Regions from separate parts of the Paracerasibacillus soli genome, predicted to be linked through region 4. Evidence: riboswitches for the same ligand, from Rfam matches in the RefSeq annotation. Region 4 holds a riboswitch; each other region holds the start of a gene.
What was found. A riboswitch is a leader RNA that binds a small molecule or an ion and turns the genes downstream of it on or off. The one in region 4 is predicted to bind S-adenosylmethionine.
Positions count from the first base shown of each region.

Region 1: it holds a riboswitch for S-adenosylmethionine, as region 4 does, so the genes downstream of both, metK (methionine adenosyltransferase) here and ACFFIS_RS12855 (cyclase family protein) in region 4, are expected to answer to the same signal.
Region 2: it holds a riboswitch for S-adenosylmethionine, as region 4 does, so the genes downstream of both, ACFFIS_RS06855 (hypothetical protein) here and ACFFIS_RS12855 (cyclase family protein) in region 4, are expected to answer to the same signal.
Region 3: it holds a riboswitch for S-adenosylmethionine, as region 4 does, so the genes downstream of both, ACFFIS_RS09125 (methionine ABC transporter ATP-binding protein) here and ACFFIS_RS12855 (cyclase family protein) in region 4, are expected to answer to the same signal.

Region 1 covers NZ_JBHLWL010000026.1:72,769-80,305, reverse strand. Annotated here, with positions in the region: gene ACFFIS_RS09465 (hypothetical protein) at 1-764, opposite strand, end outside; gene mnmM (tRNA 5-(aminomethyl)-2-thiouridylate-methyltransferase MnmM) at 891-1,475, shown strand; gene ACFFIS_RS09455 (gamma carbonic anhydrase) at 1,472-1,993, shown strand; gene metK (methionine adenosyltransferase) at 2,136-3,338, opposite strand; SAM riboswitch class I at 3,466-3,575, opposite strand; gene pckA (phosphoenolpyruvate carboxykinase (ATP)) at 3,778-5,361, shown strand; gene ACFFIS_RS09440 (ABC transporter substrate-binding protein) at 5,754-6,749, shown strand; gene ACFFIS_RS09435 (ABC transporter ATP-binding protein) at 6,761-7,537, shown strand, end outside.
Region 2 covers NZ_JBHLWL010000022.1:36,381-43,917, reverse strand. Annotated here, with positions in the region: gene ACFFIS_RS06870 (efflux RND transporter periplasmic adaptor subunit) at 1-615, opposite strand, end outside; gene ACFFIS_RS06865 (response regulator transcription factor) at 1,000-1,683, shown strand; gene ACFFIS_RS06860 (sensor histidine kinase) at 1,692-3,179, shown strand; SAM riboswitch class I at 3,242-3,344, shown strand; gene ACFFIS_RS06855 (hypothetical protein) at 3,625-3,951, shown strand; gene ACFFIS_RS06850 (response regulator transcription factor) at 4,256-4,927, shown strand; gene ACFFIS_RS06845 (sensor histidine kinase) at 4,930-6,309, shown strand; gene ACFFIS_RS06840 (hypothetical protein) at 6,382-6,780, shown strand; gene ACFFIS_RS06835 (hypothetical protein) at 7,138-7,537, shown strand, end outside.
Region 3 covers NZ_JBHLWL010000026.1:7,782-15,318, forward strand. Annotated here, with positions in the region: gene ACFFIS_RS09095 (ABC transporter permease) at 1-1,088, opposite strand, end outside; gene ACFFIS_RS09100 (ABC transporter ATP-binding protein) at 1,085-1,744, opposite strand; gene ACFFIS_RS09105 (arsenate reductase family protein) at 2,327-2,686, shown strand; gene gcvH (glycine cleavage system protein GcvH) at 2,787-3,173, shown strand; gene ACFFIS_RS09115 (toprim domain-containing protein) at 3,282-3,638, shown strand; gene ACFFIS_RS09120 (thioredoxin family protein) at 3,651-3,974, shown strand; SAM riboswitch class I at 4,023-4,133, shown strand; gene ACFFIS_RS09125 (methionine ABC transporter ATP-binding protein) at 4,219-5,250, shown strand; gene ACFFIS_RS09130 (methionine ABC transporter permease) at 5,240-5,908, shown strand; gene ACFFIS_RS09135 (MetQ/NlpA family ABC transporter substrate-binding protein) at 5,932-6,792, shown strand; gene ACFFIS_RS09140 (YuzK family famiily protein) at 7,020-7,160, shown strand; gene sufC (Fe-S cluster assembly ATPase SufC) at 7,489-7,537, shown strand, end outside.
Region 4 covers NZ_JBHLWL010000043.1:14,788-22,324, forward strand. Annotated here, with positions in the region: gene ACFFIS_RS12850 (ribonuclease J) at 1-837, opposite strand, end outside; SAM riboswitch class I at 1,199-1,301, shown strand; gene ACFFIS_RS12855 (cyclase family protein) at 1,391-2,143, shown strand; gene ACFFIS_RS12860 (5-methyltetrahydropteroyltriglutamate--homocysteine S-methyltransferase) at 2,264-3,370, shown strand; gene ACFFIS_RS12865 (DUF4317 domain-containing protein) at 3,477-4,667, opposite strand; gene ACFFIS_RS12870 (LiaF transmembrane domain-containing protein) at 4,996-5,652, opposite strand; tRNA gene ACFFIS_RS12875 (tRNA-Arg) at 6,270-6,343, opposite strand; tRNA gene ACFFIS_RS12880 (tRNA-Ile) at 6,401-6,474, opposite strand; tRNA gene ACFFIS_RS12885 (tRNA-Gly) at 6,486-6,559, opposite strand; tRNA gene ACFFIS_RS12890 (tRNA-Phe) at 6,650-6,725, opposite strand; tRNA gene ACFFIS_RS12895 (tRNA-Ser) at 6,889-6,981, opposite strand; tRNA gene ACFFIS_RS12900 (tRNA-Ile) at 7,004-7,077, opposite strand; tRNA gene ACFFIS_RS12905 (tRNA-Ala) at 7,225-7,297, opposite strand; tRNA gene ACFFIS_RS12910 (tRNA-Pro) at 7,304-7,380, opposite strand; tRNA gene ACFFIS_RS12915 (tRNA-Arg) at 7,390-7,463, opposite strand; tRNA gene ACFFIS_RS12920 (tRNA-Leu) at 7,467-7,537, opposite strand, start outside.

The sequences.
Region 1 (7,537 bases), on a different contig from region 4:
CCCTCCACTCGACGTTCCATTAATTGAATAGAAAACACATACAATATAATTACAATTAAGCCATAAAAAATAAATGTCCCCACGTAAGCATTGTGAAATATTAATAATTCATTACTTATCACTAATTCACCATTTATCCTACTACCGCCTCCATCAGGTATCAAACCTGCTATCGAAACCTTACCCCAATGTGTAAAGGTCTGATAAAATGCTGTTTCACTCATGAAGCGTTCAAACTTCCCAAATATGAAGAGCAGAGCTAGTATTACTACAATACTTAACGTATGAATGTATTTTTTCCATATTTGATGCACCGTCCACATAAACAATAAGATTGCTGCAGGAAACATAGAAATAATAATTAGACTTAAAAAAATATATCCATAATATAAAACTGCGCCAGTAAATGTAAAAACAGTGTTGTCATATATCGCATCCATAACAGTTAAAAGCATAATAAGAAATCCCATGTACAAGATGGAAATGAACATACTGTATAAGATTTTCGCAAGGATAAGTTTGTGTGCGGGTTGCGGTATATGTAAGAAGTTTTGTATGTTGTTTACTTCCATATTTAAACTAAATAATAAGCTTGCCGGAATAATAATCAATCCAAGCGTAATCATTCCAACTAAACTTTCGTAAACGCCACTATTCATACTCATAAATATAAAAAGCACAGTACAAAGTACAATCATCCCAATAAAAAAACTCCGCATCATACGCCATTCTTTCCATAATAACCCCTTCATTGATTGACTCATATTTTCACCTCTGTATTAGTGTTATAGTTAGATAGTACACTATAACTAGTAAAATAACAATATATTTTGATACGTAATTATTCCATGCTAAACTTAGGCTACTAAAATAAACGAGGGGAAGTATTTATGATAAAAAATATTTTGCAATTCTCACATCAACTCCTAGCAGATGCCGTCCAAGTTGGAGAAACTGTCATTGATGCGACATGTGGTAATGGAAATGATACGATATTTTTAAGCAATCTAGTTGGAGATTCTGGTACAGTTTTAGCCTTTGACATCCAAAAACAAGCGATAGACAGTACAAAAAGACGGCTCATCGATGAGGCCCGTCAAAATGTTAAGCTTATTCATGATGGTCATGAACGTGTTACTACATATCTGTTAAAGGAACAAAAACACGGGATTGCTGGGGCAATTTTTAATCTTGGGTACTTGCCAAGAAGCGATAAAACTATCATTACGAAATCTGAATCCACCTTACAGGCAATCCAACAAATTTTGGATTACTTAAAAACAAATGGTGTAGTTGTCATAGTCATTTATTATGGACATGAAGGTGGTTTAGAGGAAAAGGAAAATGTAATCACCTTTGTGAAACAACTGGATCAATCCGCTTATCATGTGCTACGTTATGAATTTATTAATCAAAAAAATAATCCACCATTTGTAGTCGCGATTCAAAAAAGAAAGGAGAAGTTAAATAAATGATACACCACTATAAAAATATTCATCCAAAAATTCACGATTCTGTTTTCCTTGCTAAAAACGCGGACATTATTGGTGATGTAGAAATTGATGAATATTCAAGTATATGGTTTCATACCGTAATACGGGGAGACGTTGCACCTACAAAAATTGGGAAACGGGTCAGTATTCAAGATTTAACAATGATACACCAAAGCCCTAATCTCCCTGTTTTGATAGAAGATGATGTTACAATCGGCCATCAAGTTACCTTACATTCAGCTATTATTCGTAAAAAAGCTTTAATCGGAATGGGCTCAATCATATTAGATGGTGCGGAAATAGGTGAGGGTGCGTATATCGGAGCTGGTTCTTTGGTTCCACCCGGCAAAAAGATTCCACCTCATACGATGGCATTTGGTAGCCCAGCAAAAGTAGTCCGCACACTAACGGATGAGGACTATCATGATATGGAACGAATAAGAAAATCTTACGTAGAAAAAGGAATCTATTATAAAAATGAAACAAACTTAGGTAAATAATAAAAGAAAAAGGGGTTGGGACAAATCAGAGTGTCAGACCCCTCCACTACTACATTTAGTATGAAGTGCGATACTTCTTTTACTATTGTGACAGTAGTTAAGCGAGGGATTCAGACCCTTATGTCCCAACCTCTATTCTATATTATGAAATATTGATTAACTCTTTTAACAGATTCGCTTTATCGACTTTTTCCCATGGGAACAAGACATCTTCCCGCCCAAAATGTCCATATGCTGCTGTTTCTTTAAAAATCGGCTTTTGTAAATCTAACATACGAATAATGCCAGCCGGACGTAGATCAAATAACTCTCGTACTGCATTTACTAACTGTTCTTCATCAACAATACCAGTACCAAAAGTGTTAATAGCAATAGATACAGGTTCTGCAACACCAATTGCATATGCTAGCTGTACCTCACAAGTTTTTGCTAGTTTAGCCGCAACAATATTTTTGGCAACATATCTTGCCGCATAAGCTGCAGAGCGGTCAACTTTGGTAGCATCTTTTCCACTAAAAGCACCACCACCATGACGTGCATAGCCACCATATGTGTCAACAATTATTTTACGTCCTGTTAGTCCAGCATCGCCTTGTGGTCCACCGATAACAAAGCGCCCAGTTGGATTGATCAAATATTTAGTTGCTTCATCTAATAAATGAGCTGGAACAACTGGCTGAATCACATGTTCAATGAGGTCTTTTTCTATACGCTCATTTGTAATATCTTGATGATGTTGTGTAGAGATGACAATCGTATCAATACGAATTGGCTTATTTTGCTCATCATACTCAACAGTTACTTGTGTTTTCCCATCAGGTCTTAAGTAGTCAAGTAAATGATTTCTTCGTACATCAGTTAATCTTTTTGCTAGCTTATTAGCAAGCGATATTGGTAAAGGCATGTACTCAGCAGTTTCGTCACAGGCAAAACCAAACATTAATCCTTGGTCCCCTGCTCCGATTGCATCTATTTCAGCATCTGTCATTTTACCTTGTCTCGCTTCTAAAGCTTGATCGACACCACCTGCGATATCTGGAGATTGTTCATCAATTGCAGTAAGTACAGCACAAGTTTCGGCGTCAAATCCATACTTTGCACGTGTATAACCAATATCCTTGATTGTCTTTCTCACAATAGCTGGGATATCGACATAGGTAGTGGTTGTAATTTCACCAGCAACAAGTACAAGCCCAGTAGTAACCATTGTTTCACAGGCAACTCTTGCAGCTGGATCCTTTTTTAAAATTTCATCCAAAATAGCATCTGAAATTTGGTCACATATTTTATCAGGGTGACCTTCTGTAACAGATTCTGAAGTAAATAAACGACGATTATTAGCCATGTGGCTAAATCCTCCTTAAAGGGTATGGTACGGATCTCTAATTCTTAATCATATATTTATTATGCCACTTGTAGAAAACAAAAAACCTTTCCTATAATATAGAGGAAAGGATATATGTAGCCTTTCTCTCTTATTGTTCAAGGACATGTCCTTGCTTTAGGTTAGCACCTTTTCACATAGGAAGTGATGGTTGCTGGGCTTCATAGGGCCTATCCCTCCACCGACTCTGAATAAGAGTATCCGCTCAAAATTATGGTAACGAAATGAAAGGCCTATGTCAACTTTTACATGCATCTTACATATACATACAAAAATCAGCTAATATAGTATGGACTATTTCAGTAAATGTGTTATACTATTAATCAGATTTTAGAAATTAACATACCTTTATATTACATTTAAAAAATATATTAAAAGGCAGGTTATTATTAAAATGAAAATGGTGGAACAAACATCTTTAATCGACGAATTTGCACAACAGACGAATTTACAAAAGGATCTGTCGGTTCCCCGACTTATTGAAAAAATCTTATCACGCCGAGAAGGGGTTTTATCAGAAACCGGTGCAGTTCAAGCGACGACAGGAAAGTATACAGGTCGTTCCCCAGAGGATAAATTTATCGTACGCGATGAAATTTCGGAGAAAACAGTAGATTGGGGTACAGTAAATAAACCTATAGATGAACATGTATTTTTAAAATTGCTTATGAAAGTAACCAACCATTTAAAAGAAAAAGAAGAGTTATTCGTCTTTAACGGTTTTGCGGGAGCAGATGAAAAATATCGTTTACCAATACGTGTAATGAATGAGTTTGCATGGCATAATCTGTTTGCAAAACAGTTGTTTATTCGCCCAACTGCGGTTGAATTAGCTGAGCATGAACCTGATTTTACAATTATCTCAGCACCAACATTTAAAGCAGACCCTACAGTCGATGGGACGAATTCAGAAGCGTTCGTTCTCATTTCATTTAAGCAAAAAATCATTTTAATTGGTGGGACAGAATATGCAGGTGAAATTAAAAAATCAATCTTTTCTGTGATGAATTATTTATTACCACAAAAAAATGTACTATCCATGCATTGCTCTGCAAACGTTGGGGCGGAAGGCGATGTTGCTTTATTTTTCGGTTTATCAGGCACCGGAAAAACGACGCTATCTGCAGATCCTTATCGTAAATTAATTGGTGATGACGAACACGGATGGAGTCCAAATGGTGTATTTAATATTGAAGGTGGCTGTTATGCAAAATGCGTGAAACTATCAGAAGAGAAAGAACCACAAATCTTTCATGCAATTCGGTTTGGCTCTGTACTAGAAAATGTTGTACTAGATAAGGTAACGCGGACGCCTGACTATGATGATGTTACATTAACCGAAAACACGCGTGCAGCTTATCCATTAGAAAATATCGATAATATTGTTAAGCCAAGTGTAGCTGGACATCCAAACACAATTATCTTTTTGACAGCGGATGCATCTGGCACTTTGCCTCCAATAAGTAAACTTACAAAGGAACAAGCAATGTATCATTTCCTAAGTGGCTATACGAGTAAACTTGCAGGAACAGAGCGCGGTGTAACTGAACCACAAGCAACATTTTCAACTTGCTTTGGAGCACCTTTTTTACCACTTGCACCAGCAACATATGCAAAAATGCTCGGTAAAAAAATTGATCAACATCAGGCAAACGTATTTCTCGTAAATACAGGTTGGACTGGCGGATCCTATGGTGTCGGTCAACGAATTAAACTTTCTTATACACGTGCAATGGTCCATGCTGCTTTAGAGGGAGAATTAAATATGGTGGAAACAATGAAAGATGATATTTTTGGTTTACACATTCCCCTTCATGTACCTGGTGTACCAGACGAGGTACTTATTCCGAAGCAAACATGGGAAAATAAAGATTCCTATGAAAAAACAGCGCAAAAGTTAGCCGAGGAATTTCATGCAAACTTTGAAAAGTTTACGCATGTTAGTGAAGAAATTGTCAAGGCGGGACCAATTTATCGCCTATAAACATGTTACCTCATCCCAAGAGGAGTAATATATATTACGATGGCACATTATGTTGCCACGAAAAGCCGACTAAACTCATAGTCGGCTTTTCTTATACCTAAATATATATAGAGATAACCTTATTCGCCGTATGCTACTTAGATGTCGCAGTATCTTATATGCCCTCTTGACACGTAAAGCACATTTTTAACACTTGATAAATAATCTCATGCTTATCGAACTTATGATTCATCACTTTCAGCAGTCTTACATTCAACTTTTATCAGTCCCTGTCTACCGATGTTAAAGAAACTAAAATTTGCTTAATCAAAAAAATACACATAGGCATTCACACATTTTTCTGGGCAGCATAAACTGTTTTGAAACGCCATAAACGAAGGGACGGTAATATGATGTTAAAAAGGAACAAACTATTTATCTTGTTATCAATCGTATTTGTCTTATTCCTTAGTGCTTGCGGAAATGGATCAGAACATACATCAATAAAATTAGCTGAAGTAACACGTTCATTATTTTATGCGCCACAATATGTTGCAATAGAGAAGGGATTTTTTGAAGAAGAAGGATTAGATGTTGAACTCCAAACAACTTGGGGCGGAGATAAAACAATGACTGCTTTATTATCCGACGGAGCAGATGTTGCATTAGTTGGTTCTGAAACCTCGATTTACGTGTATGCCCAAGAGTCAAAAGACCATGCAGTAAATTTTGCACAACTTACCCAAACAGATGGTACTTTTCTCGTTGCAAAAGAACCAAAGCCTGATTTTACATGGGATGATGTAAAAGGAAGCATCTTTTTAGGCCAGCGTAAAGGCGGCATGCCACAAATGGTTGGGGAATTTGTGTTAAAGAAGCATGATATTCATCCACATCAAGATTTGGAACTCTTACAAAATATAGACTTTGCCAATATCCCAAGTGCTTTTGTATCCGGTGATGCTGAATTTGTGCAACTATTTGAACCAACGGCTAGTGTCTTTGAGAAGGAAGGTAAGGGGCACGTCATTGCCTCATTTGGTGAAGAATCTGGTGAAGTTCCCTATACAGTTTTTATGACAAAGGATAGTTATTTAAAAGAAAACCCTACACATATCGAGAAATTTACGAGAGCAATTTATAAAGCACAACAGTGGGTAGCGGAAAATAGCTCGGAAGAAATAGCAAAAGTAATTCAGCCGTATTTTGAAGACACCGATCTTGATATTCTAGCAACGTCGATTGAACGTTATAAGAACCAAGATTCTTTTGCAACAGATCCTATACTTGAAGAAACTGCTTGGGAAAACCTGCTAAATATTATGGATGAAGCCGGGGAACTCCCTGGGGACGCACCATACGAAGAACTTGTGAATACGAAAATTGCTGAAGATATTATGAATGAATAGGAGGAGATATCGTGTCCTTTTTGACACTTGATAAAGTCTCTCACCATTATTTTTCAAAATATACCTATACAAAAGCATTAGAAGATATTTCATTTTCTATTGAAGAGGGGGAATTTATCTCTTTATTAGGACCGAGCGGATGTGGTAAGTCAACGATACTATCTATTATTGCCGGCATCATATCACAGACTGAGGGCAGTGTCTTACTAAATGAGCAACCGCTTCGACATGCTGATACGACAATTGGTTATATGTTACAGCAAGACTACCTTTTTCCTTGGAAAACGATTATCGATAATATTCTCCTCGGTCCAAAGATTCGTAAAGAACTAACTACAAGTACGAAATCAGAAGCATTAATGTTATTAGATGAGGTTGGTCTACCTGATGTTTCAGAAAAATATCCAAGTTCATTATCCGGAGGGATGCGCCAAAGAGCTGCACTCGTTCGAACACTTATTACGAATCCAAAAATTCTTTTACTAGATGAACCATTTTCTGCACTTGACTATCAAACAAAACTTAAACTTGAAGATCTCGTATATACATTACTAAAAAACTACCATAAAACAGCATTACTTGTAACGCACGATATAGGTGAAGCAATTTCTATGAGCGATCGTATTATTGTACTAGGCACAAATCCTGGTAAAGTTACTAAAATCTTTGAAGTGCCAATCGAGCTACGAAATACGATGCCTTTTTCCGTACGGAGGCATCCAAAATATCAACTCTTATTTGATAAAGTATGGGATGAGTTAAACAAAGCGGATAAAGAAACTGGAACA
Region 2 (7,537 bases), on a different contig from region 4:
TGCTTCCATCGTCATGCCAACCTTTAATTCCTTTGGTTTTTGAATGGAAATCGTTACATCAAATGTCGTTGTTCCATTTTCAGAGTTTCCTTCTTTCGCAACCTTCGTTACTTTACCTGAAAAAGTATCATCCGGGAAGGCGCTAGCTTGTAGACTTACTTGTTGCCCCTTTTTAACTTTCATGACATCCAATTCGTCCACTTGTATGACCGTTTGTAAATTACTATAGTTTTTTAAATGTACCAATACTGTTCCATTTTGAACCCTATCCCCTTCATCAACGGACACATCAGTAATTGTTCCCGCAACAGAAGCTGTAATTGGATCACTACCATCAGTAAATGTGATGAGTTCATCACCTTTACTCACATTATCACCTACTGAAACTAGCACTTCGTCAATTTCATCATTATCTTCTACGGCTTTTATATCTTTACTAGTTACCGCCTCTACCGTTCCAGAACCACTTACTTTTACTTCTAATTTTCCTTTTTGTGCTGTTGCAGTTCGAGTCTGATGAATATCTTCTTTACTGTTTTTTGTAGAGCTATACCATTGAAAGCCAAAACCCCCAATTACAAGCACACTAACGATTAACCAGATCCATTTTTTCATTTTCGATTCTCTCCTATTAAATATCCACTCTTGCATATGCTATGAAGGATGTTTTTTTGTTTTTGTTATATTCTTTCATTACCAGTATCAATCAGTTTATTCTTCTTGCTCCACTTCAATCACATCATGTCCGACACCTACTCCCTAATAAAATGAAAACAAACTTTGCTGTAAGCTCGTTTAAAGTTCCCATAACCGTATTATGTAACACCAATCTGAAATGGCCTTGAAAACAAACTGAATGTTTACTGAAAATCTACTTATCACTACAAATTGGGGTTATAATAATAAAGAAATTTTTATTCAGCTTGGCCTTATACATTTTTCAGCTAACTTTCAGCTTTTTAATAGATAATATTTGTAAGATGTTCGGAGGTATAAAAAATGAAAACAATTGAGGGTACCAAATTACTTTTAATAGATGATGAGCCACATATTTTGCAGTTTTTGGAGTTAGGCCTTACAAACGAAGGATTTATCGTGAAAACAGCTTTGGATGGATTAACAGGAATCAATATTGCACATGAATTTCAGCCACACATTGCAGTCATCGATGTCATGATGCCGGGAATGGATGGTTTTGAAGTTTGCCGCTTAATGAAAAAAAGTGGTGCACAAACTTCCATCATCATGCTAACAGCAAAAGATGATGTAGAAGATCGGGTAAAAGGATTAAATATTGGTGCTGATGACTATGTCGCAAAACCATTTAGTTTCGAAGAATTATTAGCCAGAATTCATGCACGGCTGCGCAATCAGTTCCCTAACCTTTTTAACGAAGTGATTTACGGACCTTTTAAGTTGAATGATCGAAAAAAGGAGTTTTCTTATCTCAATCAAACACTTCATCTTTCCCCCACTGAGTACGAGCTTTTAAAGTATTTAGTCATGAATCATGGCATTGTACTAAGTAAAGCGACTATTTTAGATCGGGTCTGGGGATATGACTTTCAAGGTGATGAAAATATCGTAGAAGTTTATATCCGTTCACTTCGCGATAAGTTACACGATAAAAACTACCAAGTTATTCGGACGATTAGAGGCGCCGGATACCGAGTGGACTTGTAGGTGAAAACATGCTTAAAAAAATTCTATCGCCTTACTCTTTAAAAAAACAACTACTCATGCGAACTTTTTTTATTTTAGCTATCATCTTACTACTGATAGGCATTGTACAATATTGGATTATGAGGGATTTCCTCTATCAAAATGAAGCAAATGCACTGAACGATAAACTTGGTTCACTTCCTTTAGAGTTACTATTAAATGAAGAAAGCAAATCAACGAAACCTAAGGGGAAGGATAATCCCCTACCTGCTAATCAACCTTTTTTGTTTTACCAAGGTATGTCCCTGGCCATTATTGATACAAACGGAAATTATCAAGATATACTAGGTAATAGTGGTGTTGCCGCTCCCATTTTTACTAAAAAGGAATACCTCAAGATGCTACAACATAACGAAAGTATACATCGGATTGCATATCACGTTAGAGAAAACAGCAAAGGTATAGAACAGTTAGTTGTATTTAGACCATTAGGAGGTCCACATGAAAGTCATAATCGAGCTGATTTGACGTTACAGCTAGGTACAAATACTGCCCCACTCAAAAAAATATTGTTACAACAATTATTAACTTTTATCGTTCTCGCTTCTATTGCTTTAACCAGTGGACTTGTAATCTATTTACGTACTTTAAAACATACTCTTGTCCCTTTATCCACAATCGTCGACGTAGTGAAAAAGACAGATGTCGAGAACTTAACGGAACGTCTTCCAGTTAAACAAGGTCAAGAAGAAATTGATCGATTAGCAGAATCTTTTAATGCGATGTTAGCGCGCCTTGAAATATCTTTTGAATATGAGAGAGAAACAAAGGAACAAATGAGACGTTTCATTGCAGATGCCTCTCACGAACTACGAACGCCTCTTACATCTATAAATGGCTTTATTGAAGTTTTATTAAGAGGTGCAGCTAATCAACCCGAACAACTTTATCAAGCATTAAATAGTATGCAAGGGGAATCAAAGCGAATTATTAAGTTAGTAGAAGATTTATTTACACTCGTTAAACTGGATCAAGCCCCTTCCTTACAAGTTTCCCAAGTGAATGTGACAAAAATAATAAAAGAAATGCGTTCACAACTTGATGTATTAGCAGGAAATCGTACAGTTTATGTTAAAGTATCCGAAGAACGATATGGATATTATGAACCAAATAAATTAAAGCAAGTCTTTCTAAACCTATTTTATAACGCTGTGCAACATACAGACCCGGAGACTGGAGTTATTCACCTATCACTTGATGCAATAAATGATTCAAACAGATTTACTATTCAAGATAATGGCGCCGGAATAGATAGCAAAGACCTTCCATTTATTTTTAATCGATTTTATCGAGCAGATATTTCACGTACAAGGACATCTGGTGGTTCTGGCCTTGGATTATCCATTACAAAGTCCATTGTGGAAGCACATGGAGGGAGAATAGAAGTTACGAGTAAAATGGGAAATGGAACAACCTTTCAAGTATTTTTACCTTTTTCTCCTAAAAAAAATCATTAAGATTCGAGGCAAAATAATATTAGTTTCATATGTGATTATGATATAATAAAAATAATTTAATATGGTTATCAAGAGTGAACGAGAGTACTGGCTCTAAGACTTCACAGCAACCTACCTAGAAGGTAAGGTGCTCCTACCAGCAAAGCTTGCTTTGGATGATAACGAACGGTGCTATAAACCCTTTGTGTGCATTCAGTTGCTGCAAAGGGTTTTTTATTGCGCGAACAGTTAATGTTGGATATCTTTAAGGGCAATACCGACCAACATTGGCCTACTCTGCTTAGGATACATTTAGCCTTGTCACGATCAATGATAGCTAAACTAACCTTTGTTTGGGAATATTTTCACAGCAAGCCGCGTCACAGTTTATGTCTCGTTAATTGCTCGCTTTTACTTTTTTGCAAATGGTCTTGATACCTATTGAAAAATAATAGGAGGAATGCAAATGAATACAACAGGATTTATTCGTGGTTATATGGCTAAAAATCAAGAAGGAGAAAAATATTTACACCATGTAATGAAGGTAATGGAGCGACAACTTCAAGAATGGGACGAAACATATGAGGTAAAAATGATTAAAAAGGAAAGCTATGCTATTTCAGTTCAAAATAGTGAACAGACTTCCATCATTCTCATTTCAAATTCACAGTTAGCACAGCTACAATCTAAATCTCCATACGCTTTGGACAAGTATATGTGGACAAAGCTAAAGGAGAATGGATTAGTTATAAAAGAGCGAACTGGAAATTATTTAAATTACGTTTTTATGTAAGATCGATTCATCTATACAATTATTCTAATAATTAAGGTGGGAAATTTTCCGCCTTTTTTATTTTTCATTACAGTATGTCACTTTTATCCACTTCCCGGCGGATTGTGTTGCCTTCAGTTTTTAATTCCAAAACATATGAAAAACCATTTCGTTTAACTATACACCATATGGCAATAACTAAATATAACATATCCTCTACTTGCAAATTCATACTCTCTTCATATTTTTGTAATAGGATAGAATAAAAGATCCTTACTAAAATATATACTTTGCTGAATAATACTTCTTGATTGGAGAGATACAGATGACTACTATACTTGTTGTTGATGATGATCAAAATATCTTGAACTTAGTATCGGTTTACTTAAAAGATGAAGGGTTCAACGTTTTGAAAGCAGAAAATGGGCAAGAAGCACTAAATTTATTAGAAAAAAACCCATGTGATATGGCCATTGTTGATGTGATGATGCCGGTTATTGATGGATATGAATTAACGAAGGATATTCGTAACTTTTACGATATTCCAATCATATTATTGACTGCGAAAGACCAACTTAAAGATAAGGAAAAAGGTTTCCTTTCTGGAACAGATGACTACCTTGTGAAACCCTTCGAGCCAAAGGAACTCCTGTACCGTATAAAAGCGTTATTTCGCCGTTATGAAAAAAATACCGAGGATGTTATTACTCTCGGATCGACTGTTATTAATAAAAAAAATTATGTAGTGGAAATTGACGATAAATCATTTTTATTACCATTAAAAGAATTTGAATTACTTTTTTACCTTGCCTCACACCCCTCGCAAGTATTTTCACGTGGACATTTAATCGAAAGAATTTGGGGATTCGACTATGATGGTGATGAGCGGACGGTTGATGTACATATAAAACGGTTAAGAGAACGTTTTACGAAAATAACAAGTGACTTTCATATTAAAACGATACGCAGTGTTGGGTATGCTTTGGAGGTAAAATAATCGTGAAGACGCTTTATGTTAAATTCGCTCTCACAACCATTTCAATTATGCTTGTGAGCACTTTGCTTTCCTTTATGTTTTCCAATTTTTATTACCAACAAAAATTAAAGCCTTATAACGATGAAAAAAATACAAAAATTGCACTAGATATCGCGAATTACGTTAATCACGAACAACATATTCATCTTGAACACTACTTAGAAAATATATCAGCTGTTGGATATCAAATTTTTTTAGCAGATAAAGAAGGAAATAAGACATTTTTCGGTGACCCATTTCGGGACAAAACACTTTCTAATCAAACAATTGAACTTGTATTAAATGGTGAAGTTTACCACGGGATTGCGCAATTCCCCCAAGAAACATTTGTCACAGGCTTTTTTGCAAACGAACTAACAAATACCATCGGGGTACCGCTAGAGCATAACAACAAACAATATGCGCTTTTTATTCGACCAAATATTAAATTACTTTTTAATGAAATGCACATTCTATTTGCCTGGTTGCTTGCTTTAACAATTGTATTAAGCATTATTTTCGTTTGGATTAGTGCGAAATATTTAGTTAACCCTATTTCGAAGTTAACACGAGCTACAAAAGATCTTTCCGAAGGGAACTTTTCCATTGAACTTGATATAAATCGAAAAGATGAAATAGGAAAACTAGCAACTAGTTTTACAAATATGGCGCAACAACTTGAAAAGCTTGATGAAATGAAGAGCGAATTTATTTCAAATATTACCCACGATATCCAGTCACCATTATCGAATATAAAAGGGTATTCCCATTTACTGGAAAAGGATACGTTGAGTGAGGAAGATAAATCCCATTATATTTCGATTATTAACAATGAAATCAATCGATTATCAAGCCTCACAAAACAGTTATTACTACTTGCTTCACTTGACCGAGGGGATGATCTTTTAAATAAGATAACGTATCCTTTGTCAGATCAACTAAAAGAAGTTATTTTTAATCATCAATGGGCTATTAATGAAAAGCGGATCATGATTAGCTACTCTATGCCTGACATAGATATAAATGGAGATCCTGCATTACTTTATAATGTATGGGAGAATTTGTTAACCAATGCCATCAAGTACAATAAAGAAAATGGTAGCATTGACATATCAATTATCAAAAAGGAAAAGGAAATTGAAATTCGTTTCCAAGATTCTGGTATAGGACTATCTCAAGCAGTTCAAAAGCGAATTTTTGATCGTTTTTATCGGGAAGATTCTGCAAGGACAAGTACAGTTGAAGGTACCGGTTTGGGATTATCTATCGTCTCTTCGATCGTGAAATTACATGGTGGTCGAATCGAGGCAGACAGTGAAGAAAATGTAGGTTCAACTTTCACAGTGTACTTACCGAAAGGATAACCTCATATTCATAGGTGATTCATCATCTTGAAGTAATATATGAACATACATATTGACTATCGGAGGGGTTATATGAATAACTACAGTCAGCTATTACTTAGATTTTCAGCGTTGTTTGCAGTTATTGGTGTATTGTTAGGTACACATATGGCAGGTTCAGGGTCAAATGCATTTCGCCCGATTCACACCCATATTTTGGTTGGAGGCTGGTTAACTATATTTGCATGGGCGCTATACTATAAAGTATTTTACCCTAAAGTGAATATGCTAGCTAAACTGCATGTGTGGTCAGCAATTATTGGTTCAATCGGATTGTCAGTAGGAATGTGGCTGCAATATTTAAAGCCCTTCCATCTACCTGATATCTTTGTACTGATTTTTTACATAGGTGGTGGCATGGTATTACTGATTAGTTTTACAATGTTTTTCCTTTTAACAATACTCTATGGAGAGAAGCGTTGTATAGATTGAACACACGCCTTCTAAAAAGAAGTGCGACTGTGCAATGTAGAATAAGTCTTGCCAAGGAGCACTCGACTGCCTTGACTAGACTTATTTTTTTATGTCATGACAATCCATTGGGATACACATTTTCAGCGTACTTATATCCATTTATATTTACAAGACTTTCCTGTAAGAGTACGCGTTAAAGTTAATAAAAAGTACACGTCAAATTTTAAGTTTGTAAATATGTAGAGATGCTCGGACAAAGTTCAGAGGTTCGTTGAAAGTTTGTTATATTTTATTGACATTTTATAAACCTTATTGCTAATTTCCTCCTCATTAACCATGATGGATTTAAGTGCACTTCAGGAGGATTGATTACTCATGCCAAGAAGATTCATACATATTGCTTTATTTCTTTTTATTGTCACAGCCCTTTCCGGTTTGTGGATGAGGGCAATACCGTTTATACATATTTCCTCACTAAACTATGAACATATCTTACATGCACATTCACATATTGCTATTTTAGGGTGGGCCTTTTTTGGCTTATTTATTATCTTTTTGGCGATTATTTGGCCAAATCTTCAGCAGAAAAGACATGCAAGCATGCTAGCTTATTCTATATTTTTTACATCTGTTTTTATGTTTATCGCGTTTTTATACGAAGGCTATGCTACATACTCAATTATTTTTTCGATATTGCACATATTTGTAGAATTTTGGGCTGCATTTTTTATTTACAAACAAATCAAGCTTCAAAAAAGCATTCCCCAAATTAGTC
Region 3 (7,537 bases), on a different contig from region 4:
ATGTATATGATTGAAACAGTGGCACTTATCGCTATAAACGGTAGGCCAATTAATATTTTCCAATGTATATGATAACTGGAAACCATAGAAAAATGTAAGGTAAAATAGAGAGATAACATACATAAAAAGCTTGAAAAACCAATGATGAAACCTTGAAACATCGCAGTCCTATATATATGTTGTTTTTGCCAACCTAATTGTTTTAATATCTTAAAATTACGTCGAAATCGAATGCCATAATAAAAGGAAAATAGGTAAATAAAAACTAAAAACCCTGTAATACTAACAATTATGATAAATATAATGCTGAATGTGCGTACTTGTAAGGCTTTTGTTAATCCTCTGTTAAATAATGCATCATTAAAAGTTATACTTTCGCCGTTGACATTTTTTACATTATTTGTATCGAGAAAATAATCCACTTTACTGTAATCTAAAGATAGTTTTTCTTTTTTTTCTTGAAATAATGTAATATATTGGTTCACTTTTGGGAATACAGTTTCAAAATCACCTGTAAAAATAATAGTAGGAAAAGTATTGCTACCCTTTTCAATTATATCAGGTTGTGACCACGTGCTAGAGTAGTTTTCAATCGCGCCGACAATATGAATGGCTTGACCATGTACATCCATCGTAATTGGTAGTTCTGTATGGGAATGTTTGTTTTCCTTATATAAATCTAACAAAAATCTCTCTACTACCACTTCATTATTTGCTGTCGGGTATTTTCCATCTGTTAACTTGAATTGGTGTAATATATTTTGATCCATCGCTCCAATTGTTACGTCAATATTCTGATCGAAAAAGTTCTCTATTAATCCTAATGTATATATTAACCCAGTGGAAATAAAATCCTTTGATTCTATTTCTGCAGAATCTAGCTGTTCATCCGAGTAGATGATGAAGGAGTGGTTACCATAGTTTGCATAAGCTAATTCCTTTTCTGCATCCACATACGTCTGTAACATACTACTCGTAATCGTGATGAAGCTAAAGAAAATTGTTAATGCACCAATGACAGAAAGAAAATATTTCTTATCATTCCATAAAAACTTCCAAGCATATGTAAATAATATTGTTGCTCTCATTGTTCCCCCTCGATTACTCGACCATCTTTTAGAAATAAGACACGATCTGGATTTGCTAATAAATGTTCATCGTGTGTAACGATTAATAATGTTGTGTTATATTTTTTACAAAGATTAACTAACATATGGATAATCTTGTTAGCATTTTCAGAGTCCAAATTACCTGTAGGTTCATCAGCGAAAATCACTTTTGGTTTGTGAATGATGGCACGTGCAATCGCCACCCTCTGTTGCTGTCCGCCAGACAATTCATTCGGAAATGAATGCATAAATTGTTGAATTTCTAAGTCCTTCAGTAGATCATAGACCATCGCTTCATGAATCTCTTGTCCCGTAATATGTAAAGGCATGACAATATTGTCGTACACAGTAAGTTCATAGATTAATTGAAAGGACTGAAAAATATATCCAAAATTTGCGCTGCGAATACGAGCTCTTTCTTTATCTGATAAGGAATAGTAATCGTTACCATTTATGCGGACGCTACCGCTTGAAGGCTCAATTAACCCACCCAATACGCCTAATAGTGTTGATTTTCCCGAACCACTCTTTCCCATAATGACATGGACCGTACCTGGCTCTATCTGGATGCTTGTCTTTACGAGAGCTTTCATTGTTGCCGAGTAACTTTTAGATATTTCGACTGCTGAAATCATGTATAACACCCTTTGTAATTTATAGTAGAATTAATATTATTATAGAAATGATTTTACTGCTTTATTTTGCCACTGCCCTTGGCAACTTCTCCATAAACCTGTCGACTTACTTACTTGAACGCTGTAAGTCTCTTTACTTACAGTTTTAAAATCATCTTTGTACGTTCTCCCATTTGATGGATGACTCTTACCTGAATATGAAGGCGCGTGCACTTACATCGTTTGTTGTCTTTTTCTTTGCTAGCTTGTGAGTATACGGTCTAACTACACTTGATCTAATTTCAAAATTATAACTACCACTATATGCGGAAACAGTCGTAATTGCAATAGTGTAAATTATTAAGAATAATAGAGGTATAAACACAATCCATTTTCTATTCTACATCCTTTTTATTTATAAGTTCAGCATTGACACATCAACGAATAGAATTTTGACATATTAATCAAAAAACAAATAATCGCAAAACCACCAAGATTAACTTGTTAATGCATTATTTTGATGCAAATATTGCTTTTGGATATTGTCTTATTTCAAGCAACCAAGGGAATATGTTAAGATGTTGCTAGAAGGAGAGATGTATGATGAAATTGGAATTTTATTGGTATCCTAACTGTAGTACTTGTAAAAAGGCGAAAAAGTGGTTAGAAGAACATAATCTTGATTTTGAAAGTATACATATTGTAGAAACTCCGCCATCAAAGGAAAAAATACTCGAACTGATGGGAATGGAAGATGTTCCAACTAAGAAATTTTTTAATACGAGTGGGAAAAAATATCGGGAACTTAATATGAAGGAGAAGTTACCTAAAATGTCTGTAGAAGAAATGGCAGAGGTGTTAGCATCTGACGGCATGCTCTTAAAACGACCAATTGTAACAGATGGTAAACATGTAACAGTTGGCTTTAAAGAGGATCAATTCACAGAAGTTTGGTTAGGATAAATAATCCTTTAATTGCATGTATAGTACTAGATGTAATACTAGCATTTATATGGATTTAACGGTATATTTAAAGTGGAAAGATACATATGGAGGGATGAAAATGAATTTACCAAAGGACTTATTTTATTCAGAAGAACATGAGTGGATAAAAAAGGAAAACAATCAAGTGAGAATCGGAATTACAGATTTTGCCCAAGATGAACTTGGGGATATCGTATTTGTAGAATTACCTGAAGTGGGCGAAGAGGTAGAAGCTGATGAGCCATTTGGTAGTGTAGAATCTGTTAAAACAGTTTCTGAACTTTATGCTCCTTTAAGCGGAAAAGTAGTTGCTGTTAATGAAGAGTTAGAAGATAGTCCAGAACTTGTAAATGAGTCACCATATGAAAAAGCTTGGATGATTGTTATCGAACCATCTAACGAGTCAGAATTTGATGATTTAATGTCTCCAGAACAATATGAAGAAATGATTAAAGAAGACGACTAATACATGATATAATCATATAAGGCTGACTCCTACATAGAGTCAGCCTTATTGCGCAAAATGGTTTATGGCCTGCTTTAATTTTGAAAAGTCTTCGGAGAGGTGCATATAATGGATTCAAATGAATCAGATAAAGTGATTATCGTCGAAGGTTTAACAGATAAAAAGCAAATCAGAAAAATTATTACAGAGCAATTGGAGATCATTTGTACGAATGGTACATTTGGTGTTGAACGCTTTGATGAAATGTTAGAAACGCATGATTTAGACAATAAGGACGTCTATATCCTAGTGGATGAGGATCAATCTGGTATGAAATTGCGTAAGCAACTAGCTTATGAATTGCCACATGCGGAACATATCTATATTAATAGTGAATTTAAAGAAGTAGCGACAACACCGGAACAAGTTTTAGCTACCTTATTAGCAAGTAAAGATATTTCAGTAAATCCAATTTTTTTATCATAGCAAGGTGATATTTTGAAACCAATAACCGAAGATACATTAAAACAAGAGCATTTACTACTTTACATTCATACGCCATTTTGTGGAACATGTCATGTGGCAAGATCAATCCTAACTCAGATTGAAAGAACTCACAATCAAGATATTTTTTACGAAATGAATGCTTCCTTGTATCCTAATTTTATGCAAGAGAACAAGATTGAAAGTGTACCTTGTCTTTTTATTATAGATCATGGTGAAATCAAGGAAAAAGTATATGCTTTTCAGTCTGTCGCAAATATATACACTTATCTTGTAAAATACGCAAAGCATTTATTTGCAGATGAGTTTGACAAATAGAATTAATAATCGTATAATGAAATTTATAATTTTATATAGTACGAAAGTCTCTTATCTAGAGCGGTGGAGGGAAAGGCCCTGTGAAACCGCGGCAACCTTTAGAAGTAAATTCTAAAACGGTGCTAATTCCTACAAAGCATATGCTTTGAAAGATGAGGGAACACGAAGATGAATATACACGTCTTTCTGTTCTCTAGCAGAAAGGCGTTTTTAATTGGCTGGCTTTTTATAAGGAGGTATCCCGATGATTAAAATAGAAAAGTTAAGTAAAGTTTTTACAGATAAAGAAAAGTCCATCTCGGCAGTCGATGAAATTACATTGGATATCGAGCAGGGAGAAATTTTTGGGGTAATTGGGTATAGCGGTGCAGGGAAAAGTACGTTTATTCGTTTATTAAATAGATTAGAAGAACCTACAACTGGTAAAGTCATGATTAATAATCAAGAAATTACTCGTTTAAATATGAAAGAGTTAAGAAAGTCCCGAAGAGATATCGGCATGATTTTCCAACATTTTAATTTACTTTGGTCACGAACTGTTGCGGAAAATATAGCATTCCCATTGGAAATTGCCAATGTGCCAAAAGCAGAAATAAAACAGAGAGTACAGGAACTTATCAATCTAGTGGGATTAAGTGGTCGTGAGAATGCGTACCCATCACAATTAAGTGGCGGGCAAAAGCAACGTGTTGGTATTGCGAGAGCATTAGCAAATCGTCCCAAAGTACTACTCTGTGATGAAGCAACCTCTGCACTAGATCCTGAAACAACAAATGCAATACTAGATTTACTAATGGACATTAATCAACGACTAGGTTTAACAATTATTATGATTACACACGAAATGCACGTCATTCGAAAGGTTTGTAACCGCGTAGCCGTCATGGAAGATGGTAAAGTCGTGGAACAAGGTGATGTACTTCATCTTTTCTTACAACCGAAACAACCTGTTACAAAGAAGTTTGTACAACAAGTGATGGGCATAGAAGACGAGGAAACAGACTTCGAGCGATTGTTTCAAGCGAACCCAACAGCTAAAATTGCTCGCTTACATTTTGTAGGAGAAACTACAAATCAAACATTAATTAGTAAGCTAGCAAAACTATTTGCAGTAGATATTAATATTTTACAAGGGAAAATAACGCAAACGCAATTGGGGGCTTACGGAACGCTATATGTACAATTCATTGGAGAAACAGGAGAAATGGAGAAGGCTATTGCGTTCATAAAAAATGAGACCTCGGTAGAAGTGGAGGTTTTACAACATGAACTTTAACGGATTAGAGAACGTAAAATTTGATGAACTATGGCTCGCTACATATGAAACATTTTACATGACAATTCTTGCATTAATTGGAACATTTATTTTTGGATTGATACTCGGATTATTACTTTATCTTACGATGAAAGATGGTATTTGGGAAAATAAATATATTCATTTTATTGTAGCAGCATTTGTAAATGTGTTTCGTGCAATTCCATTTATTATCTTGATCTTTTTATTAATTCCAGTAACAAATGTGCTAGTAGGAACGATCAGAGGTCCAAACGCTGCATTACCAGCATTAATCATCGGGGCTGCTCCATTTTATGGCAGGCTCGTAGAAATAGCCTTAAAAGAAGTGGATAAAGGGGTGGTAGAAGCTGCTAAAGCAATGGGAGCAAAAACTAAAACAATTATATTGAAGGTATTATTACCAGAATCCATGCCTGCGCTAGTTTCGGGAATTACCGTTACAGCAATCGCATTAATTGGTTATACAACAATGGCAGGTGTAATTGGAGCTGGTGGATTAGGGAATTATGCATATTATTTTGGTTTTCAACGCCGAGACTATGATGTTGTATTTGTTTGTACCATATCAATTGTTGTCATTGTATTTATTTTTCAGTTAATTGGAGACTATATTTCAAATAAGTTAGATAAAAGATAATAAACGACATGGAGGAAATATAAATGAAAAAATTACTTGCAATTTTATCTATTATTCTCGTATTGGCACTTGCTGCATGTGGAACAGGGAAAGATGAAGACAAAGGGAAATCAGAATCGGCAAAAAATGAAAGTGATAACCAAGAGCAGGTTGAATTAGTAATCGGAGCTTCAAGTGAACCGCATGCGGAAATATTAGAAAAGGCAAAACCTATTTTAGCAGAAAAAGGAATAAAAATAGAAATTGAGCCTTATCAAGACTACGTATTCCCGAATGATGATTTAGCTAATGGTACATTAGATGCTAACTATTTCCAACACATCCCTTTTTTAGAGGAAACAAAAGAGAAAACCGGATATGATTTAGACTATATTGATGGCATCCATGTAGAGCCTTTAGGTGTATATTCAAAGGACATAGCCAGTTTGGATGATATTGATGATAATACAGAAGTTATTATGAGTAATTCTGTCGCAGACCACGGCCGAATTTTATCTTTATTTGAAGAAAATGGATTGATCACGTTAAAAGATGGAATTGATAAGGCGAATGCTACACTTGATGATATTGTAGAAAATCCTAAAAAGCTAAAATTCTCACCTGATTATGAGCCTGCATTGTTACCGGAATTTTATAATTCGGAAGATCATGTGCTTGTGGCAATTAATACGAACTATGCAATTGGAGCTGGATTAAGTCCATTAAATGATGCATTATTTATTGAAGATAAAGATTCACCGTACGTTAACGTTATTGCAGTCCGTACTGAAGATAAAGAAAACAAAGCTTTAAAAACATTAGTAGATGTATTACATTCAAAAGAAATACAAGACTTTATATTGAAGGAATATAATGGGGCAATTGTACCTGTAGATGGAAAATAGTAGGGGATTGCTAAGATAAACATAGAAATTAGGAGAAAGTGGTTAAAAATTCAAGTTATTGATTTACTAGTATTATAAATGAATCACTACAGGAATGAATAGCATTATTTCCAGTTTGAGTAATCCCTTCGTCTCGTGTTACGCTTTATATCGTAACCAAAACGAAAGGATGATCAACTATCCATAGTGATCTAAAAATGAATGTTACGTCTGACATGGAAAGAGCGATGCAGGAGTCGCATCAAATGGGGTATGAGGAATATGGCACAGCTTTTCATAAACGGTTAGTAGTAGAAAAGCGTCGACAACAAGATTATGAAAAAAGTAAGTCTTTAATTGCAGAAATAAATAACCAAATTCCGAGATAAATAAGTAAAGTACAATCGATATACTAGAGAAAACCATTCTGATGCTCTCCATACGAGAGTGTCAGTTTTTTTTTGTTTGTATCTTAAGGAATTTCTATGATAATGAGAATCAAAGAATGTAGTTAAAACTCAGAAAGAAGTATTTTGATGTATGCGCATACTCTAAATGTGTTATCATCATATGTAACAGAAACTTTTTGTGTGAAAGCATGAGACATCAAAAAGTTGATAATTAATTTGAAATGCTTTAAGATTATAATGAGAATAAATTGAGAATGAATATAAATTTTCTCAATACACTATAACAATAGTATTTGGAGGTATCGATATGGCAGCATCAACACTAGAAATCAAGGATCTTCATGTTTCTATTGAAG
Region 4 (7,537 bases):
TAACATATTTTCAGGCACAGATAAATAACCACGATCCATCGCCACTTTGACGACATTTACCATGGACCTGCCAAGTAAAGCTAGTTTTCTATTTGTTTTTTCAGAAGCATTTACAACCTGCTGGACCCGGCTAATATTAGAAGCAAAAGTAGATACAATGACTTTCCTTTCCGCTTTCAAAAAAGCACTTTCCAAATTTTCTTCAACTATTTGTTCTGAAGGAGTAAAACCTTTTCGCTCAGCATTTGTACTTTCCGATAACAAAAGCAATACGCCCTTATTCCCAATTTCAGCCATCTTATGTATTTCGGAACGTTCATTACTGGCAGCTGGTGTCAAATCAAACTTAAAGTCTCCAGTGTGTACAATTGTACCTTCAGGTGTATCAAAGACAACTCCTAAACAATCAGGAATACTATGATTTACTTTAAAAAAGTGAATATTCATTTTTCCAATTGTAAATACTGTACTTGCATTAATCTCATGTAGATTACTTTCTCTTAAATAGCGATGTTCTTTTAATTTCATTTCAATTAATCCAAGTGTAAAACTCGTTGCATATACTGGTACATTCACTGTCTTTAAAAAATATGGGATACCCCCAATATGATCTTCATGACCATGTGTAACAATTAATGCGCGAACTTTTTCCTTATTCTCTAATAGATATGCAAAATCAGGAATAATTAAATCAATCCCTAAATAATTTTCATCTGGAAACTTATTACCGCAATCGATAAGTACAATATCGTCTCCATACTCGATAGCATACATATTTTTTCCAATCTCATTTAAGCCTCCAAGGGCATAAACCGATATGTTGTCGTTGGTTTTCAAATAATTACCCTCCCGCTTTACGTTTATTTTTAGTATATCCTTTGCGTTTTCATTTTATTTGTAAATATGCAATTTCTAATATTCCATGTATCTTGATATTAGTGGGCAATACCATTTTGCAATATAATCCTCCCTTCTTTACGAGATTCTACAACTTCAATCAGCAGAGATGGCGTGCTTGCGTTACGAATGAAGGCTAACAAAAAAGGCTAAGACAGCAATGTCAGAAGAAACGACACCTTTGTGACCAACATCTTTTAGACCCAAGTAAATGATCCTTTTCCTAATAATTTATAAATTATTGTTGACAGTTTACGATTTGTAGTGTATAGTTTGACTCAACTTAATATTTCAAATTTTTTTCTTATCAAGAGAGGCAGAGGGACTGGCCCTTTGAAGCCTCGGCAGCGGACTTTTTACAAGTACTGTGCCAATTCCAGTAGCAAATTGCTAGAAGATAAGAGGAGTAGTCAAGTACGGTTATCAAAATCCTCTTCTTATTTTTTAGGAAGAGGATTTTTTTATTTTAAATTTCATTTATGGGGTGATTTTAATGTCGATTGCCAAAACAGATAATGAGCTCTTACAGATTTTAAACGTTCTAAAAAGTAAAAAGTGGGTTGATCTCACACATACTTTCGGCCCACATTCTCCACATTTTGCGGCCTTTGAGGATGCGAAATTTGAAACACTTTTTACACATGATGATGGCTTTTTTGCGCAGCGTTTCAATTTTCCTGGACAATATGGAACACATATCGATGCGCCTATTCATTTCGTTCGTAATCAACGCTACTTAGACGAACTTAATTTAAAAGAACTGGTTCTTCCCTTAGTTGTAATTGATAAATCAAAAGAGGCAGAGATAGATAATGATTTTATCTTATCTGTAGATGATATTCTTCAATTTGAAGTGTTGCATGGGAAAATAGACCAAGGTTCATTTGTGGCTTTGCGAACAGATTGGAGTAAGCGCTGGCCTGATAAAGTCGCTTTTGAAAATAAAGATAAAGAAGGAAATAGTCACACCCCGGGATGGGGAATAGACGCCTTAAGATTTCTATTTGAGGAAAGAAAGATTCATGCTGTAGGCCATGAAACATTTGATACAGATGCAGCAAAAGATTTCCGTAAAAATGGCTCACTCATTGGTGAATATTATGTACTTGAACAAGATACTTTTCAAGTAGAGCTATTAACGAATTTAGATAAGGTACCTACAAAAGGGGCGGTCATTTTCAATATATGTCCCAAACCCGAAAAAGCAAGTGGATTTCCCGTACGTTCTTTTGCTATTTTGCCATAATACCTATTCATGATGATAATCATAACAGCACATGAATTGTGGATAAGATGAAACTTATTTTGAAGCAGTGCGTGATATTAATTTTAAAATAAAAAATATTATTTTAGGGAGAGATTTTATATGACAACTAAAACATTAGTAAAAGCTCCATTTCGGGCTGATCACGTGGGAAGTTTATTACGTCCAGAGAGAATTCATCAGGCTAGAAGAGATTTCCAGAATGGTAATATTACTGCACAAGAACTACATGTAATTGAGACAGAGGAAATTAAAAAAGTCGTTGACAAGCAAATCGAGGTAGGGCTACAAGCCGTTACAGACGGAGAATTTCGACGTAGATTTTGGCATACAGATTTTCTAGAGCATTTAATTGGTGTAGAGGGATACATAACTGAGCATGGCTTTAAATTTAAAGGTGAAGAAACCGAAAGATACGATGTTCGTGTTACCGGAAAAGTCTCGTTTAACCCTGATCATCCACATATAAAAGACTTTATTGAGTTTAAGGAAATTGTTGGCGACCGGGCAATTGCAAAACAAACCATTCCAAGCCCTAACCAATTATTCAATGCTGGTATCCGCAACAAAGAAATATATCCTGATATTGAAGCATATGCAAATGACATTATCCACGCCTACCGCGATGCGATTAAAGCGTTTTATGATGCTGGTTGCCGATATTTACAGCTAGATGATGTATATATCGCTGGACTTAATGCACCGGAGATTCCGTTCAATGATAGTGGCTATTCTCGTGAGGAATTAATTGATTTAGCATTACGTGTTGCAAATGGCGTTTTAGAAGATAAACCAGAAGATCTCATTGTAACTACTCATCTTTGCCGTGGTAACTACCGATCTAAATGGGCATTTGAAGGAAGCTATGCTAAAATCGCCCCAACATTATTTGCAAAGGAAAAAGTAAATGGATTTTTCCTTGAATACGATGATGACCGTTCTGGAGATTTTCAGCCGCTGCAATATATTACAAAAGGTGGCCCAAACGTAGTGCTAGGTCTATTCACATCGAAACATGGTCAATTAGAGGATAAAGATAATATAAAAGCACGAGTTGAAGAAGCAACAAAATATGTACCACTAGATCAACTTTGCATTAGCCCACAATGTGGTTTTGCATCTACTCATCACGGAAATATATTAACCGAGGAAGAGCAATGGGAAAAGTTAAAATATATTGTAGATATTTCAAAAGAGATTTGGAGATAAAATTATTTTAAACGAACAGCTATAAATGCTGTTCGTTTTATTTGTTTAATGAAAAGGTGAAGGGAAGAATATTGCTCATTACTTTCTGTCACCCATTACTTATGAATCAATCGTCCACATCTTTTGCTTTTTGGAATAATGCTTCTGGTATCATTTCAAATCCTTCAATCATTGTATTTTCTTCCAATTCAATCATGAGAAATAGTTTTCCGTTCAGATGAACTTGCCGAACATGTCTTAGTTCTTGTGGACTAATGGACAAGTCAGCAACTTTTGTCTTTACTTTGATTGATTTGGACGTAGGTTTTGGTACAATGTTACTTGCCTTCAACTCATATGATTCGTCATCAATCACAGTCTTAAAAGCAGTTTCAACTTTTTCCGTATTCACCTCTTCTACACCGCTGCTTCTCAGTACCTTTTCTACATCTTTATAGTCTAATTTTGGTATTTCTTCCTCTTCATTTTCTTCAATCACACGATAAATTTCATCATATACATTAGAGAGTGTCGAAGTATTAATTTGATCACCAGCAACATGCTTCACAATTTCTTCAAAAACAATTTTATCATCTTCAGCAGTCATGGTTTCTTCTGCGTTTAGTACTTCTTCGATAAAATGATAATTTAATTCATACTTTTTACCTGCAGAATAAAGAACATGATTTACATCTGCAGCATTGTCTGTAAAGCATGGGAACAGAAATCCTGAAATAGGAGCTTTCAAGTTAATAATTGGATCCACAACAATATTGTATTTAAACTCTTTTTCAACATAATCAAACAGTAGTTCTTTTTTTGGATCTTGCGTTTTATTCATACTGCATAAAATAAAAGAATTAGCATAAACAGAATCCCGCTCACTTTCTTCTGCCTCATCATTTCGGCGTTTCATTGGCTTCATATATTCTCCACGAATAAAGGTTATGACGATGTCCATTTCATATTGCTTTTCTTTCAGCATCTTTTCAACAAGCTGAAGCATGTGCGCTTTCCACTCATCAGTATCATTACTTAATAAGCCTTGATGAAGAATAAGTTGACTGCTATTATCTACATCACGTCGAAACTTTAATTCAAATAATTTCTCGTCTAATTGTCCGGATAATATCTTTTTAAAGTTTTCCATAAACAATTCTTTTTGTTCCTCTTCTAGCAAATCAAATGGTGAACTTTGTTGATGATAAATATCACTAGATTCCTTCATGATGTACACATTAAAAATCTCGTGAATTTTTAAAAGGTCATTATTTACCTTAAATTGTTTACGAATATTAGCTATATCTTTTTTATTCAATCTTATTCCGCTCCTAAGTTTGTTATTTAGATTTGCTTTCTATCTAAATAACAATATTATAATTAACCGTACTCCTAGACATATCATCTTATTTCCACTTGTTTGGTGTATGTCCCCACATCTGTCTATACTATCACACTAGCATTAATTATTTTATCATAGTTTCTATTTAACTCCCTAAACAATTTAAGTATGAAAACCTGCACAGTGGCATTACAGGATACTAATTGTTAAATATTGCTTATCTTTCATCATCATTTTAAATACAAAAACACCCCTATTGGAAATGCTTGCAAAATAAGGGGTGCTCTTTAAATAATACTTAAAACTAATTTCTAAACTCTACTCCACCCAGTACGACTAGACAATTAATTTTCAGGCCCGGTAAACTCCCGTCATCGCTATAAATTCTCGTATTATCTTCCCATGCCCCTAAAATTGGAATACCTGATACTTCAACACGGACACTTTTAGGAACAATAATGGTAATTCCGCCTAGAACACAACTTAAATCAATTGTTGCTTCATCTAAAATTACCGCCTCACGAAGATCAATTTCTGAACCGCCTAATACATTTACAATACTTCCACCTTTTAAATTCGTGGAGCGACTTTTAATGCTTGCACTACCTAATAAAGCAAATGAACGAAGCTCTCTCGTTGAATGAGTAACGCTATCCAGTCTTTTTCTCGTAAAGATTATGACCAAACCGATAAAAATAAAAATTAGTGGTAATACATATGGAATTAAATTCACTTCATACCATTCATTTACTAGAAATAAAATACCCATTAATAAAAACAAGAGACCTGAAATGGTAGACGAATACGTTCGATTAAGGAGCTGAATGACACCAATTATTATAAAAATAAACGGCCAACCGGTAGATAAAAACTGCACCAAGTCAATGATATGCGCTTGGTGTAAGAAAAAACTTATACCTAAAACTAGAAAAAGTAAACCTAACCAGACTCTACCCCTCATTGAAAAACCACCTTTATAAAATGATTGATATACATACTGTTCATTTTTAGCTAGCACATTGCTGATAACGAATAAATCTGTACAATAATGAGAGTCTATTCACTATCTCAAAAACTCAATAACATTCAACAGACTAATATATAAACAAATTTTACTAACTTAAAATTGGTGACCCTCTATGTACAGCTTAGCATTTTGTAACATAAGAGATGGATCGATTACTTTTTCGATATCTCTCCTTTAGCAAGACCATGTGTCATATTTATGATCAGCATGTGCTCCATCTTCTAGTCCGTGTTTAACGTCATATTTTCGAATCGCTCATGTATATGCATCATTATAACACCCTTCAGATAAAATTTATATATAAATTCTGAATTATATAGACAAAATTATATCACCACGTTTTATTTTCCTCTACTATTATTTTGTTTTTTAATTTACTACCTATTTCTCTTTGAACACGAAGCTACAGTAATCATTGCATATTCCAATCCCCTGTCCTAAAAGTTCGATACAAAAAAAGATTACAATTAGATTTTCTCTAATCGTAATCTTTATAGATAAACTATTTTTCTGAAATAAAAACTTAAATGAACTAAAATAACAAGATGTTACGCGCCCTAGAGGATTCGAACCTCTGACCCACAGCTTAGAAGGCTGTTGCTCTATCCTGCTGAGCTAAGGGCGCATTTAATGATATGATCAATTTATATAATGGATAGATAAACCATATATTATATTATAATGGGCCTGAGTGGACTCGAACCACCGACCTCACGCTTATCAGGCGTGCGCTCTAACCAGCTGAGCTACAGGCCCATAAATAAAAATGGAGCGGGTGAAGGGAATTGAACCCTCGACATCAGCTTGGAAGGCTGAGGTTTTACCACTAAACTACACCCGCATAGATTAAAACTTGTAGAGATATTTAGTTAAGCATAATTTAACAGTAGTAGTTTTTTTTAGCAATCAAACTACTAAATTGTTTAAAATATGGTGGCTCGGGACGGAATCGAACCGCCGACACAAGGATTTTCAGTCCTTTGCTCTACCGACTGAGCTACCGAGCCGTATATATCACTTTAAACAGTTTCACGTATTAACTAATCAGAGATAGGTCAATGCTGAACCTCGTCATACTGCCATGAAGATACATTCCTTCTATACAAACATACAGTGATTTTTTAAAGAAACCTAAAGGCTTGCTATGCTAGTATAACTGTTTCATTAAAGTGGAGGAGGTAGAGGGATTCGAACCCCCGCGGGCTTTTACACCCCTGTCGGTTTTCAAGACCGATCCCTTCAGCCAGACTTGGGTATACCTCCGAATGATAATAATGCTTTGTAATGGACCCTGCAGGACTCGAACCTGCGACCGATCGGTTATGAGCCGATTGCTCTAACCAACTGAGCTAAGGGTCCAATAATTAGTTAGGTATCTGGTAAGAACAAACATATGAATAAAGTCACATACCAGCGCGTTAACTACTTCGCCTAATTTGAGAAGGCTATTTACAAAAATAAAATATAGTGCAATGGTGGGATTTGAATCCAAACACCAAAGAATAATGGAGCCTAGCGGGATCGAACCGCTGACCTCCTGCGTGCAAGGCAGGCGCTCTCCCAGCTGAGCTAAGGCCCCTTTAAATGGTCGGGAAGACAGGATTCGAACCTGCGACCCCATGGTCCCAAACCATGTGCTCTACCAAGCTGAGCCACTTCCCGCTTCATTAACGCGCCCGAGAGGAGTCGAACCCCTAACCTTTTGATCCGTAGTCAAACGCTCTATCCAATTGAGCTACGGGCGCTAATGGTGCCGAGGACCGGAATCGAACCGGTACGGTAGTCACCTACCGCAGGATTTTAAGTCCTGTGCGTCTGC